Regions from separate parts of the Undibacterium sp. Ji83W genome, predicted to be linked through region 1. Evidence: predicted binding sites of a transcription regulator. Region 1 holds the regulator's gene; each other region holds the start of a gene.
The links. The regulator sigma-54, encoded in region 1, starts transcription at its own class of promoters, with help from an activator protein. The targets are predictions, from matches to a motif close to TGGCANGNAANCTGCTTT.

Region 1 (3,585 bases):
TCACGACCGGCAAAGCGGTATCCACGGCGACTGGCATGATTGCCAATAATTCTACCCAACATCTGTCGATGCTGAGCAAGGTTCACATTCAACTCAAGAAGCGTGAAGCAGCTCCCAAAGCAGACAGCAAATAATCAAGAAAGCGAATATGCGTATGATCAATACACCATTCAGCGTCGCCCGCTTATTTAGCCTGGCCTGCCTGAGCCTGGCCTGTGTTTCTGCCCATGCAGAAAAGGCCGACAGTAATAAAGAGACCATCATCGAAGCCGGTTATGGCGAGAGTGATGGCAAGACCAGTGTGCGCAGACTGTCCAAGGGTGTCTCGCTGGTGCGCGGTACACTGAACGTCAAGGCAGAAAATGCCGTCGTCACCGAAGGCCCGAATGGCGATCAGTTTGTCGTCCTGACTGGCGGCAGTAACCGCAAGGTCAGCTTCCGCCAAAAACGTGATGGCGGCCCTGATCTGTGGGTAGATGGCGAAGCTGACCGTGCCGAATACAATCAAAGTACAGAAATCGTCAAATTCATTTCCAAGGCCAAGGTGCGCTACCTGGAAGGCAAGCGTGTCACCCAGGAACAAGAAGGCGAATACCTGTCTTACGATAGCAAGAATGACTTTTTCATCGGCACCAACTCGACCAGTGGCCAGCATGTGGATGGTTCTGGCAGCCTGAAAATCATCTTGCAACCAAAACCAGAAAAACAGGCTAATTAAGATGACAGTACAGTCCAGCAGCACCTTGCTCGTCAAGGGCCTGCAAAAGCGCTATGGCGCGCGCCAGGTGGTGCGCGATGTTTCCCTGCTACTGAAAAGCGGTGAAGTAGTGGGTTTGCTGGGGCCGAATGGCGCAGGCAAGACCACCTCGTTTTACATGATCGTTGGACTGGTACCTTCCGACGCCGGGGATATCACGATTGATGATGTGAATATTTCACAACTGCCTATCCATGAGCGGGCGGTACTGGGTTTGTCTTATCTGCCGCAAGAAGCTTCGGTATTTCGCAAGCTGACGGTGGAAGACAATATCCGCGCCGTACTCGAATTGCAAAAAGACAGCGAAGGCAAATATCTTGGTGCCAAGAAAATTGAGCAAAGGCTCAATGCTCTGCTGGCAGATTTGCAGATAGAAAAAATACGCGAGAGCCAGGCGCTGTCACTTTCAGGTGGCGAACGCCGCCGGGTAGAGATTGCCCGCGCTCTGGCCACCAACCCCCGCTTTGTGTTGCTGGATGAACCCTTTGCTGGTGTTGACCCGATTGCCGTGATCGAGATCCAGCGCATTGTGCGCTTCCTCAAGGAACGCGGCATAGGCGTGTTGATCACGGACCATAATGTGCGCGAGACCCTGGGTATCTGTGATCACGCTTACATCATTAATCAAGGCGCGGTACTTGCCAGTGGCAAGCCTGACGACATCATACAAAATGAATCTGTACGTCGCGTTTATCTCGGAGAACATTTCCGGATGTGACGGGAATCATCATGAAACAAAGCCTGCAACTACGTACCTCACAACATCTGGCCTTGACGCCGCAATTGCAGCAATCAATACGATTATTGCAGTTATCGACTTTGGAATTGCATCAGGAGCTGGAGACGCTGCTGACTGACAATCCCATGCTGGAACGCGTCGATGATCCGCTCGACCACGCCGTGCGCCTGCTGGCCGACGGTGCCATCAATACCAGCAGCACTTCTGCCGATGCCGGCATGGAAGCACCCGCAGCAAGAGAAGACAGTGACAGGGCTGCTGAACCAGTGGCGGCTGATGCTGAAACCGTCATCAGCAATGACAGCACTACCTCCAGTGAAGAAGACTGGGGCTTTGATGACGTGCAGCATGGCAGCAAATCAGGCGATGATGAAGATGGCCGCCCGCAACTGGGCGCAGCCCATGTCACCCTGCGTGAACACTTGCTGGAACAGATGCGCCTGAACCTGCGCGAACCACGTGACCGCGCCCTGGTCGAGCTGATGATAGATGCGCTGGACAGCAATGGTTACCTGACTGAAACACTGGATGAAATACATGCCAGTTTGCCACTGGAACTTTGTGTAGAACCAGAAGAGCTGGCTTTTGCCCTGAACATGCTGCAAAGCTTTGACCCGGCTGGTGTCGGCGCACGCAGCCCCTCAGAGTGCCTGGCATTGCAAATCAGGCGCTTGCCCAAGATCGCTTTTGTCACGCGCAGGCTGGCGTTGCAAATTGTTGAAACGCAACTGACTTTATTTGCGCAAAGAGATTTCACCAAACTCAAGAAAATCCTCGACTGTGATGATGAAGATTTGCGCGATGCACAAACTGTCATCCGCATGTGCAAACCCAGGCCCGGCATCGCTTTTGCTGCCGATGAATCTGACTATGTGGTGCCAGATGTCATCGTCAGAAAATCGGGCAATGGCTGGCAAGTCATGCTGAATCAGGACGTCATGCCCAGGCTGCGGGTAAGCAGCATGTATGCCAACATCATGAAACAAAACCGCGGCGAAGCAGGCATGGGCGCACAGCTACAGGAAGCGCGCTGGCTCATCAAGAACATGCGGCAACGCTTCGAGACCATATTGCGCGTTGCACAAGCGATAGTCGAAAGGCAACGCAATTTTTTCACGCATGGTGCTGTTGCCATGCGCCCCCTTGTTTTGCGCGAAATTGCTGATACACTAGGATTACACGAGAGCACTATCTCACGTGTTACAACTCAAAAATACATGTTGACCCCACATGGCATGTTTGAGTTGAAGTACTTTTTCGGCAGCCATGTCGCGACGGAAACAGGGGGTGAAGCATCTTCCACCGCGATACGTGCACTCATCAAGCAGTTGATAGGAGCAGAAGACCAGAAAAGCCCACTCTCTGATAGCAAAATTGCAGACATGCTGGGTGAACAGGGCATGGTAATTGCCCGACGGACAGTTGCCAAATACCGTGAAGCCCTGAAAATCCCCCCAGTCAGTTTGCGTAAATCTTTGTAAGCAGTCCTTGTAATCACGGTTTGAATTGCTATATATGATTTAGCTCAAGGCAAATAAATGCCATGCGCTTATTGTTAAAGCAAGTAACATCACTATAGGAGCACAGTATGAATCTCACCATCAGTGGACACCACGTCGAAGTAACTCCTGCAATTCGTGAATATGTACATACCAAACTAGAACGTATCAGGCGGCATTTCGACCAGGTCATTGATATCGCCGTCATCCTGACGGTGGACAAGCTCCGGGAAAAGGAAAAACGACACAAAGCCGACATTAATTTGCATATCAGCGGTAAAGATATCCACGTTGAAAGTCTGGCGCATGATCTGTATGCAGCAATCGATGCACTGGTAGACAAACTTGATCGCCAGGTCATCAAGCATAAAGATAAAATGCAAGACCATCAGCACGACGCCATCAAGCACATACCTGATCCGGCCTCGGCTTCATAAGACCCCAGTCCTTACCCGAACAGGGTTGTGGACATCCAAAACAAGGACGCTAGAAGGCGTCCTTTTTGTTGGGTGAATGGTTTCTTGTAGGTCTAGTTTCTGACATTTAAAATAAATAATTTACTTTTATTGTCGTTTGTCACATACGCTGCT
Region 2 (3,585 bases), on a different contig from region 1:
CATGTATGTGGAAAAATTCGAGAATGTTATCGTTGGCTGTGGCATCTATAAATAGTCTTGCTTGGTCTTGGATAAGATCAAGCCGCAATCAATTCTTGCAAAGGCCAGCGTGGTTTGACATTAAAGCCATAATCCCGCGTTGCCAGGCCGGGATTGTTTTTCAGGCGCATGGCTCCTGCAAAGGCGATCATTGCACCATTGTCGGTACAGAATTCCAGCTCCGGGTAATACACCTGAAAACGTTTCTTTGCGGCTGCGGCGTTCAAGGAGGCGCGCAACTGCAGGTTGGCACCGACGCCACCAGCGATCACCAGACGCTTCAAACCACTTTCCTTCATTGCAGTCATGCATTTGGCCGTTAGTACCGCGACGATGGCATCAACAAAGCCGCGTGCAATATTGGCTTTATCTTGTTCGCAGATATTCGCAGGGTGATTTTTCACGACCGTCAATACCGCTGTCTTCAAGCCAGAAAAGCTGAAGTTCAAGTCTTTGGAATGCAGCATGGGGCGTGGGAATTGATAAGCAGCAGGGTCACCAAATTCTGCCATGCGTGAAATTGCCGGGCCACCTGGATAAGACAAGCCCAGCAATTTGGCTGACTTGTCAAAGGCTTCACCGGCAGCATCGTCCAGAGTTTCACCCAGTAACTGGTAACGGCCAACGCCGTCAACACGCATCAATTGCGTGTGTCCGCCAGATACCAGCAAGGCGATAAAGGGAAACTCCGGTGGCTGGCTGGCCAGCAATGGTGACAGCAGGTGACCTTCCAGATGATGCACACCCAGTACAGGCTTATCCAGCGCCATAGCCAGGCCGCAAGCAACCGAGGCACCAACCAGCAAGGCACCGGCAAGGCCGGGCCCCTGGGTATAGGCAATTGCATCGATGGATTGTTTGTCTACGTTAGCCTTGCTCAATACTTCAGTCAACAAGGGCAGGGCACGGCGTATGTGATCGCGTGAAGCCAGTTCCGGCACGACTCCACCATATTCCTGATGCATGGCGATTTGTGAATGCAGGGCATGGGCAAGCAGACCACGCTCTGTGTCATACAGGGCAAGACCGGTTTCGTCACAGGAGGATTCAACGCCGAGAACTATCATGTTTGTTTCTAAGTGGGGAGAGAATTAAGCCATTGCCAATGCCTGCAAGAACGCAATACGCTGCTTGTTTTCATTGCATGCCAGAGATTGGTGCGATTCTTGCTATGACTCATAGAACGTAATTATATCTGGCATGGGCCACAAATGCGCGGCAAAGCAAATAATGACGATGCGACAACACTGACCTCACCCAGCCTGCGGATCGTGGTGGTGAATACTGTTATCCAGCGTGAAGACGAATTGCAAGAGCATGCTCAGGCGCAGCTGGCGCGTTCACGTGCCTTGCGCATAGGCTTGCTGCAAGCGGGTTACAACATCATTGCCGTTATTCCTGGCGATATTTATATGAGTGAGCGTATCGCCCAGTTGCAGCCCGACATGATCATCATTGACGCCGAATCTGATTCGCGCGATGTACTCGAGCACATGGTCATGCTGACCCGCGATGCCCCACGCCCCATCGTCTTGTTCACCGAAGATGGTAGCCAAACCAATATGGCCGCCGCCATGGAAGCGGGTGTGTCTGCCTATGTGGTCGCAGGTTTGCAGTCTGAGCGCATCAAGCCTGTGCTGGATGTTGCGATGGCTCGCTTCAATGCGGATCAAAAGCTGCGTAGTGAATTATCTGATACCAAGGCCAAGTTGCATGAGCGCAAAACCATAGAGCGGGCCAAGGGTTTGTTGATGGAGCGTCATCATCTGTCGGAAAACGAGGCTTATCAAAAAATGCGCAAACAGGCGATGGAAAAAAACCTCAAACTGGTTGACCTGGCGCAACGCATGCTAGATGTGGCGGATTTGCTAGGAGGGTAAGTCCAGATTTGTGCGTGTAAATGGTGCGTTGCGTCATTTAGGTGCGAATCCGATGTGGATTTTTAAGGAAGTTTTGTTTTGCAGGGATGGTCTGAGGATATAAATCCTTGTGTTTAAGCTGGCACGGCAATTGCTGTATCAAAAGAAAGCGCCAAAGCTGGTGCTTAAGAAAAAATGTGAGTCTGACTAACGGCGGTCACCTCACAAGACAAAGGTGTCTTTCCACACGGTTTTCCGTGGTGGAACGACACCTTTTTTCATTATAGAAATTACTTTAGCTGGAGTGCAGACATGTCGAATCAGGAAACTTCTATCAATCTCATCAAGACGCAGGAAGAAAATGAACCGAATTTCAAACGTCGCAGTTTCTTGCAAACTGCTGCACTGGCAAGTGGGGCAGGCATCATGGGCTTGAGTACAGGTGGAGTATGGGCCGCGGGATCCGATAAACCAGAAAAAGAAGAAGTACATATCGGCTTCATTCCGCTCACTGATTGCGCTTCGGTGGTGATGGCATCAGTACTGGGTTTTGATAAAAAATACGGTATCAAGATTATCCCCAGTAAAGAATCTTCCTGGGCCAGCGTGCGTGACAAACTGGTCAATGGTGAACTCGATGCAGCCCATGTGTTGTATGGCCTGATCTATGGTGTGCAACTGGGCGTAGGCGGAAATAAAAAAGACATGGCCGTGTTGATGACGCTGAACAATAACGGCCAGGCAATTACCCTGTCAAAAAAACTGGCAGAGAAGGGCGCGGTTGATGGTGCAGGTTTGGCCAAGCTCATGCAAACCGACAAACGTGAATATACCTTCGCCCAGACTTTCCCCACAGGTACCCACGCCATGTGGTTGTATTACTGGCTGGCTGCACATGGCATCAACCCCATGAAAGACGCCAAGGTTATTACCGTGCCACCACCACAAATGGTGGCTAATATGCGGGTTGGTAATATGGATGGTTATTGCGTAGGTGAGCCCTGGAATCACCGCGCAATTGCGGATGGCATAGGCATCACGGCAGCAACTACACAAGACATCTGGAAAGACCACCCTGAAAAAGTATTGGGCACTACGTCAGAATTCGTACAGAAATATCCCAACACTGCACGTGCAGTTGTCGCCGCGATCCTGGATGCCAGCCGCTGGATCGATGCATCCTTGTCCAACAAGACCAAGATGGCAGAAACCATTGCCGACAAGTCTTATGTAAATACCTCGGTTGATGTCATCAATCAACGGATTTTGGGACGCTATCAAAATGGTCTGGGCAAGACCTGGGACGACCCTAACTACATGAAATTCTTTAACGATGGTGCGGTGAATTTCCCTTATCTGTCGGACGGCATGTGGTTCCTGACCCAGCATAAGCGCTGGGGTTTGCTCAAGGCTGACCCTGATTACCTGGCAGTAGCGAAAGCAGTCAACCGCATCGATGTGTACAAGGACGCGGCGGCCATGGCCAAGGTATCTGTTCCCAGGGATGTCATGCGCAGCAGCAAACTCATGGATGGTACGGTCTGGGACGGCAAGAACCCCGCTGCCTATGCAGCTTCTTTCAAAATCAAGGCTTAAGGAGTCGCTATGAATACCTTGGTACATGGCGCAATGCCTGCGGAAGACACGGCAGCCAGCGCAGCAACAACAGTGACGGAAGTTAAAGTGG
Region 3 (3,585 bases), on a different contig from region 1:
GACCGTCGTTTTGACACCAGCTTTGTCAAAGAGAAGACCAAATTCTACAAATACAATATTAACAACTCCGACAAGACTGACATCAAGTTCAACCTCGAGCAATTGGCCGAAGCCACCCGCATGCACGTGGGCAAGACTATGGAAGCCAAGCAGGGCACGGGCATGATCTTTGTCAATTGCATGGAAAAGCTGACCATGAATGGCCCACGCGAAACCCTCAAGGTACGCCTGGAGTCTTCACTTGATGCCGGTATTGACGGCATCACCATGAGTGCCGGCCTGCATCTGGGTTCCTTTGGCCTCATCGCTGAGCACCCGCGCTTTCGCGATGCAAAGCTGGGCATCATCGTTTCTTCAGTACGTGCGCTGCAATTATTCCTGCGCAAGAATTCGCGTCTGAACCGTTTGCCAGACTATGTCATCGTTGAGGGCCCGCTGGCTGGTGGCCATCTGGGTTTTGGCATGGACTGGGCTGAATATGATCTGCAAACCATCATCACTGAAATCGTCCAGTACCTGAAGGCAGAAAACCTGGACATCCCGCTGATTGCGGCTGGTGGTATCTTCACAGGCAGCGATGCCGTGTCTTTCATGGAAAACGGTGCTGCCGGTGTACAGGTAGCGACCCGCTTCACTGTCACCAATGAATGCGGCCTGCCTGCCAGCGTGAAACAGGAATACTTCAAGGCCAGTGAAGGCGATATCGAAGTCAATAATATCTCGCCTACCGGCTACCCTATGCGCATGCTGAAGAATACGCCAGCAATAGGCGATGGCATACGCCCTGGTTGCGAGTCTTATGGCTATCTGCTGGATGGCAATGGCAACTGCGCCTACATCACATCCTATAACCGTGAAGTGGCAGCGCACCCTGATGCCAAGAAAGTCTCGGTCATGGACAAGACTTGCCTGTGCACCCACATGCGTAACTTCAATTGCTGGACTTGTGGGCAAATGACCTACCGCCTGAAAGACACGACCCGCAAACTGCCGGATGGCACTTATGAATTGCTGAGTGCCGAACATGTGTTCCGCGATTATCAATTCAGTGTAGATCACCAGATTGCCCTGCCGGTTTAAATCACTGGCCTGAATACAAAACGCCGCTTTAGCCTTTGAGGAAAGCGGCGTTTTTCATGTGCACAAGCAATCAGAGTTCAGATGGCTTTTTGCTGGCAATGGTTTTCCAGTTGGTTTTTGCAAGATCGATATTGCCCGCAATGTCCTTTGCCCAGATCGCACGGATCTTGGTATCGAGATTGAAGTAGAGTTTGTTATCGACGATGTCATACACGTCCGGGTCAGCAACAAATTTCTTGCCTATCGATGCACCATAAGCGCAGTAGCCACCAAAGGCCGGCAGGTATTTCTCTGGATTCGCCAGGAAAGTCTTTTTGTTTTCTTCGCTGGTGAACAGGTAATCAACCCCATCTACAGTTGCCACATGGTGACCGGTGCCATGGGCTGGTTTTTCGCTGGTGAAGAAGGTAGTGAGATCATAGCCACGTGCACCTATGACACTATTGGCGACCGTATCAGCTACGCTGATGCCCGGCACCGCTGCCAGGGACAATGCGGCTACTGCTGACAAGAAGATGAATTTGATTTTGCTGACCAGGCTGCTGGAAGTGCGTGATATGGATGTGAGTGACATAGCGTGCTCCTTTAAATGGTTGAAAGCGGATTTGAGATTCGCCTTGCTCATGCGCAGCGAATGACACTCACTTTAATTCAGTTCATCAAAGTAAAGAATAGCCATAATATTGAATTCATTATTCCTCGAAATGGAATAATAACCATCGAATTTGATTTGGCACTCTCTGCGTGCAAACTCATGCCATGCAGAAATATTTGCTTACATTTTGGTGCAGGCACTTACACTCACTGGTATCACAAGCAATATATTTCCCTTTAATTGCCCTCATCCGTAACAAATCCACTGGTATCAGCCTTGGCATGAAAAATGCTGCAATGCACATGCTTGTGTGTCATTGACGATGTTTTTTAAAAAGGCTAGCTTGATGAAAATACGCGTGCTCTCCAGCTTCTTGCTCTCACTCTCTTTCAGCCTCTTGCTGTGCAGCGGCACTTGCAATGCACAGGCAGAATCCCCTACAACAGCATCAGTGACTGCAGCCACTGCACCTGCAATTGCGGTGGTAGCCCCACCAGCCATGACCAAGCCGGGCATGATCGCCGCTGACAAGATCAGTGCTGGCGACACCGCCTGGATGCTGACATCGACCGCACTGGTATTACTGATGACCATACCCGGCCTGGCCCTGTTCTATACCGGCATGGTGCGCAAGAAAAATGCCCTGGGCACGATGGCGCATAGCCTGGCAACCACCTGCATCGTCACGGTCTTATGGGTGGTGCTGGGTTACAGCCTGGTGTTCACGGCAGGTTCGCCTTATCTGGGCAGCATGGACAGGTTCATGCTGCACGGCGTGAGCTTTTTGAAAGAAGCCGGGCAGCTCAGCGTGCATCAACTGGCACCGACAATACCAGAGAGCGTATTCCTGATGTTCCAGATGACGTTTGCGATTATCACCCCTGCCCTGATCACCGGTGCCTTTGCCGAACGGATGAAATTTTCTGCCCTGCTGCTGTTCATCACGCTGTGGTCCTTGCTGGTGTATGTGCCAGTCGCGCACTGGGTATGGGAACCGGCAGGCTGGCTGGCAGCGCGCGGCGTGCTGGATTTTGCCGGTGGCACTGTGGTGCATATCAATGCCGGGGTATCTGGTCTGGTGGCTGCACTGATAGTCGGACCACGTCTGGGTTTTGGCAAGGAACCCATGCCGCCACATAATTTATTGCTGACTGCGATAGGTGCATCGCTGTTATGGGTGGGCTGGTTTGGTTTCAATGCAGGTTCTGCCGGTGCAGCAGATGGCCGCGCCGGGCTGGCGATGCTGGTGACACAGGTGGCAACAGCGATGTCTGCACTAGCTTGGATGTTTGTTGAATGGCTGCGCCGTGGCAAACCCTCGGTGCTGGGCATAGTCTCTGGCGCGGTCGCTGGCCTGGTAGCTATCACGCCCGCCTCCGGCTTTGTCGATCTGACGGGTGCGCTGGTGATAGGTGCTGTAGCTGGCGTGGCATGCTATTGGGGAGCGACTTCACTCAAATCCCTGGGTGGTTATGACGATTCACTGGATGTATTTGGCGTGCATGCCATAGGTGGCATAGTCGGCGCACTGCTGACTGGCGTATTTGCGTTGAAGAGCATAGGCGGTGCCGATGGCAGCCTGGCGACCCAGGCCTTTGGCGTCATCGTTACTGTGATTTATTCGGGCGCTGTGACAGCAGCCATTTTATGGCTGGTCAAAGTGACCGTTGGCTTGCGCGTCACCAATGAGCAGGAAAGAGAAGGACTTGATCTAGAACTTCACGGGGAGCATATCTTATGAGTACCAGCAGCCTGATACAAAATGCCATGTCGGATAATCTTGCCTTCTCTCTCATGGCAAGACTGCACGTGATTTTACGGCGGCAAAATGGCCGCGTCACTGACATAGAATACATGCGCGTCAACCCAGGCTATTGTCGCAGCATACTGGACATGGCGCTGGAATTACC
Region 4 (3,585 bases), on a different contig from region 1:
GGTCTTTACCCATGTGCATTTTGGTGGCCATCTTTTTTTCTGGCATAAGGATGTAGCGCAGATTTTCAACCGGGTCCATGATGACAACATGCTGGATATTTCCTTTGCTGTCGCGTGCTTCCTGGCGAGTGCGGCCTGCGGCATCGCGGTAGCTTAAGCTGCTGGTTTTATTGCTGATCTGGTTGCCATCGGCCAGGGTCTGGGTTTTTTCTGTGACGATTTCTGCGCTATAAGGTGCATTTTTAATTGGCTTGATACTGTGCACGCCCTGCATGCTAACAAACGCCTGGCTCATGGCGTCAGACACGATTTTGTTGATGTTTTTTGAGTCGGGTATATCTGCCAGTGCCAGCATGGGTGGCATAGAGGGCATAGGTGACATTGCTGGCATCGGTGGAATGGGCGGCATCGGTGGTACTGCAGGCACCTGTATGATTTCCACGTGGCGACGCACAGGTTTTTCTTCGCTTGAGTTTGCAGTGTCACTGTCTGTATTGGCATGTGCCATGGCCCAGGCAGAGCTTAACAATATGAAGAGTGGCAGTTTGGTTTTCATGATACTTCCTTTTCTGTGTGTCGTTTGTTTTTTGATCTTGCTTACTTCAAGAGTCGCATGGCCAATGGTTCTCCATCGGCAGCGACCAGCATTTGCGCCTGCACCATGTCACCGGCTATTTCTGGCGAGACTGGCATGCCCAGGCTGGCGAGCCAGGCAGCCGGGACTTCTGCTTCCAGCATGCTTGGTGTTTCGTTATTCAGGCGCTCCAGCGGTACCAGTGCGACGAAAGGGGGAAGCTCTGTACTTGAAACAGTGGTGCTGTCCGGCGTCAATTGATGCTGCGATGCAGGGAACATGACCGTCAGCATGACCAGACCAAAGCTGCCACTCAGCGTCAGCAAACCTGCCAGCCACGGGCGCAAACGTCTGCTGCGTGCCTGTTTTTTATCCTTGGCCTGTTGCTTGGCGAAAGCTTGCAATAAAGTCTGCTCAATCGCAACTGGCGTATTCAGCTCCTGCAAATCTTTGCGCAAGAGGCTGAACTGCTGGTCCAGCACGGCATCTGTATTGCTGGCGTCCTGTGGGGTATTCATAAGGTCTTTCATCTTTGTGTTCCGGTTTTTGCTGCTGCGTCAGGTCGCCAGCCCAGTCTTTCGCTATATTCCAATATAGCGGCCCGCGCCCTTGACAGACGTGAGCGCACTGTTCCTATATCTATGTCGCAAATCACGGCTATCTCTGCGTACGACAGTTCCTGCAATTCATACAAGATAATAACGTCACGATAATGGGGGCGCAGTACCGCTACTGCTTGCCGCACATGCTCAGTCATTTGCTGATGGAAGATGGCGTCCGCCGGTTCTGTTGTTTCACTCATCAAAACTTCTTCTCCATCTTCTTCGCTATAACCTGGTAATGGCTGGCGGCGGCGTTCTGTCTGGTCCTGTTTCAGTAGTAAATTCCTGGCTACGCCAAACAAAAAATTCTGCAAGCTGCCCTTGCCTGCGTCATATCGGTAAGACTTGCTCAGCAAACCCATGAAAACGTCCTGCACCACGTCCGCTGCCAGCGCACTCTGACCACATCGCATCAGGGCATAGCGATAGATAGGCCCCTGATGACGCTGGTACAGACGTTGAAATGCAGCAACATCACCGTCGCGCATTTGTGTCAGCAAGCTGGAATCTGTCTCTTGGTTATCCACGTTTATTTGTTGGTTGTTTTAAGGTATTACCCTCAGGGGCATTAAAAGTTCCAATTATTTTCGCGCTATCTGCATTTATATGAAATGCACTAACTTGGTGAGATTGCGCCTTTGTTTGGTGCGCATTTTTGCAATCCAGCCTATTTGCCCTTGGTTCAAAACTTGCTGTGTTGCTTTTTATAATGTTTTTAGAGGGATGGCCTGTCACTTATGTGGACTTGCTTGTTATTTTGCAAATGGCGATAAATAATAAGTTTGGTGATAGCACAGACAATAAGCGAAAGAAGATATGGATCTGACACCCAGAGAAAAAGATAAGTTGCTGATATTTACCGCCGCCTTGTTGGCAGAGCGGCGCAAGGCGCGTGGCCTGAAGCTGAATTATCCAGAAGCAGTCGCCCTGATCACCGCTGCCATCATGGAAGGTGCGCGCGATGGCCGGACGGTGGCAGAACTGATGTCGGAAGGCACGCAAATACTCAGTCGTGCCGATGTCATGGAAGGCGTGCCGGAAATGATTCCTGATATCCAGGTCGAAGCGACATTCCCGGATGGCAGCAAACTGGTTACCGTCCATCACCCCATTCCTTAGGAGAAAACCATGATACCAGGCGAAACCCTGATAGAGGATGGGGACATAGAACTGAATGTCGGTCGTGCTGTCGTCAGCATTACTGTAGCCAATAGCGGTGACAGGCCGATACAGGTAGGCTCCCATTTTCATTTTTATGAAACCAATCCTGCACTGCAATTTGAGCGCCAACTGGCTTATGGCATGCGCCTCAATATTGCTGCCGGTACGGCCATACGTTTTGAACCGGGGCAGCAGCGCAGCATAGAGCTGGTGGCTTTGGCGGGTGACCGGAAAGTCTATGGCTTTAGCGGTAAAGTCATGGGGGCGCTATGAAAATTTCACGTCATGCTTATGCTGAGATGTTCGGACCAACCACGGGTGATCGCATCCGCCTGGCAGACACTGGTCTGTTCATAGAAATTGAAAAAGACTTTGCCATCTATGGTGAAGAAGTGAAATTTGGCGGTGGCAAGGTGATACGCGATGGCATGGGCCAATCACAAAGACCGCATGCTGAAGTCATGGATACCGTCATCACCAATGCTGTCATCATTGATCACTGGGGCATAGTCAAGGCAGATATAGGCATAAAAAATGGCTTGATTGCCTGTATAGGAAAAGCTGGTAACCCAGACATACAGTCCGGCGTTGACATGGCCATTGGTGGCGCGACCGAAATTATTGCTGGTGAAGGCAAGATCGTGACTGCTGGTGGTATCGATTCGCATATCCATTTCATTTGCCCGCAGCAGATAGAAGAAGCATTGATGAGTGGCGTCACCACCATGCTGGGCGGCGGTACTGGCCCGGCCACTGGCACGGCAGCCACCACCTGTACGCCTGGCCCCTGGCATATGCATTCGATGCTGATGGCGGCAGATGCGTTTCCCATGAACCTGGGTTTTATGGGCAAGGGCAATGTCAGCCTGCCTTTGCCGCTGGAAGAGCAGGTCAGAGCCGGTGCCATAGGTCTGAAGCTGCATGAAGACTGGGGCACGACTCCGCAAGCCATCGACAATTGCCTGACTGTGGCAGACCAGATGGATGTGCAGGTTGCCATCCACAGTGATACGCTGAACGAAGGCGGCTTTCTGGAGCACACCCTGGCGGCATTCAAGGACAGGACTATCCACACCTTCCATACCGAAGGTGCAGGTGGTGGTCATGCTCCGGATATTATTGCGGCGGTGGGTGAGGCGAATGTGTTGCCATCATCCACCAATCCTACCCGACCCTATACCGTCAATACCCTGGACGAGCATCTCGACATGCTCATGGTTTGTCACCATCTGGACCCGGCAATTGCAG

Region 2: the regulator sigma-54 is predicted to act here: its motif matches at 2,039-2,056, upstream of ACO0LD_RS22555 (CmpA/NrtA family ABC transporter substrate-binding protein).
Region 3: the regulator sigma-54 is predicted to act here: its motif matches at 1,953-1,970, upstream of ACO0LD_RS13595 (ammonium transporter).
Region 4: the regulator sigma-54 is predicted to act here: its motif matches at 1,855-1,872, upstream of ACO0LD_RS06400 (urease subunit gamma).

Annotation. Positions count from the first base shown of each region.
Region 1 is NZ_JBMPOZ010000034.1:34,116-37,700, forward strand. Features, by position in the region: gene lptC (LPS export ABC transporter periplasmic protein LptC) at 1-134, shown strand, start outside; gene lptA (lipopolysaccharide transport periplasmic protein LptA) at 149-718, shown strand; gene lptB (LPS export ABC transporter ATP-binding protein) at 720-1,475, shown strand; gene ACO0LD_RS30175 (RNA polymerase factor sigma-54) at 1,487-2,977, shown strand; gene hpf (ribosome hibernation-promoting factor, HPF/YfiA family) at 3,085-3,432, shown strand.
Region 2 is NZ_JBMPOZ010000016.1:70,941-74,525, reverse strand. Features, by position in the region: gene ACO0LD_RS22570 (cache domain-containing protein) at 1-55, shown strand, start outside; gene tsaD (tRNA (adenosine(37)-N6)-threonylcarbamoyltransferase complex transferase subunit TsaD) at 78-1,106, opposite strand; gene ACO0LD_RS22560 (ANTAR domain-containing response regulator) at 1,251-1,919, shown strand; gene ACO0LD_RS22555 (CmpA/NrtA family ABC transporter substrate-binding protein) at 2,211-3,494, shown strand; gene ntrB (nitrate ABC transporter permease) at 3,504-3,585, shown strand, end outside.
Region 3 is NZ_JBMPOZ010000007.1:67,275-70,859, forward strand. Features, by position in the region: gene ACO0LD_RS13585 (nitronate monooxygenase) at 1-1,080, shown strand, start outside; gene ACO0LD_RS13590 (YHS domain-containing (seleno)protein) at 1,151-1,654, opposite strand; gene ACO0LD_RS13595 (ammonium transporter) at 2,022-3,416, shown strand; gene ACO0LD_RS13600 (hypothetical protein) at 3,413-3,585, shown strand, end outside.
Region 4 is NZ_JBMPOZ010000002.1:503,859-507,443, reverse strand. Features, by position in the region: gene ACO0LD_RS06415 (hypothetical protein) at 1-556, opposite strand, end outside; gene ACO0LD_RS06410 (hypothetical protein) at 598-1,092, opposite strand; gene ACO0LD_RS06405 (RNA polymerase sigma factor) at 1,101-1,703, opposite strand; gene ACO0LD_RS06400 (urease subunit gamma) at 1,993-2,295, shown strand; gene ACO0LD_RS06395 (urease subunit beta) at 2,305-2,610, shown strand; gene ureC (urease subunit alpha) at 2,607-3,585, shown strand, end outside.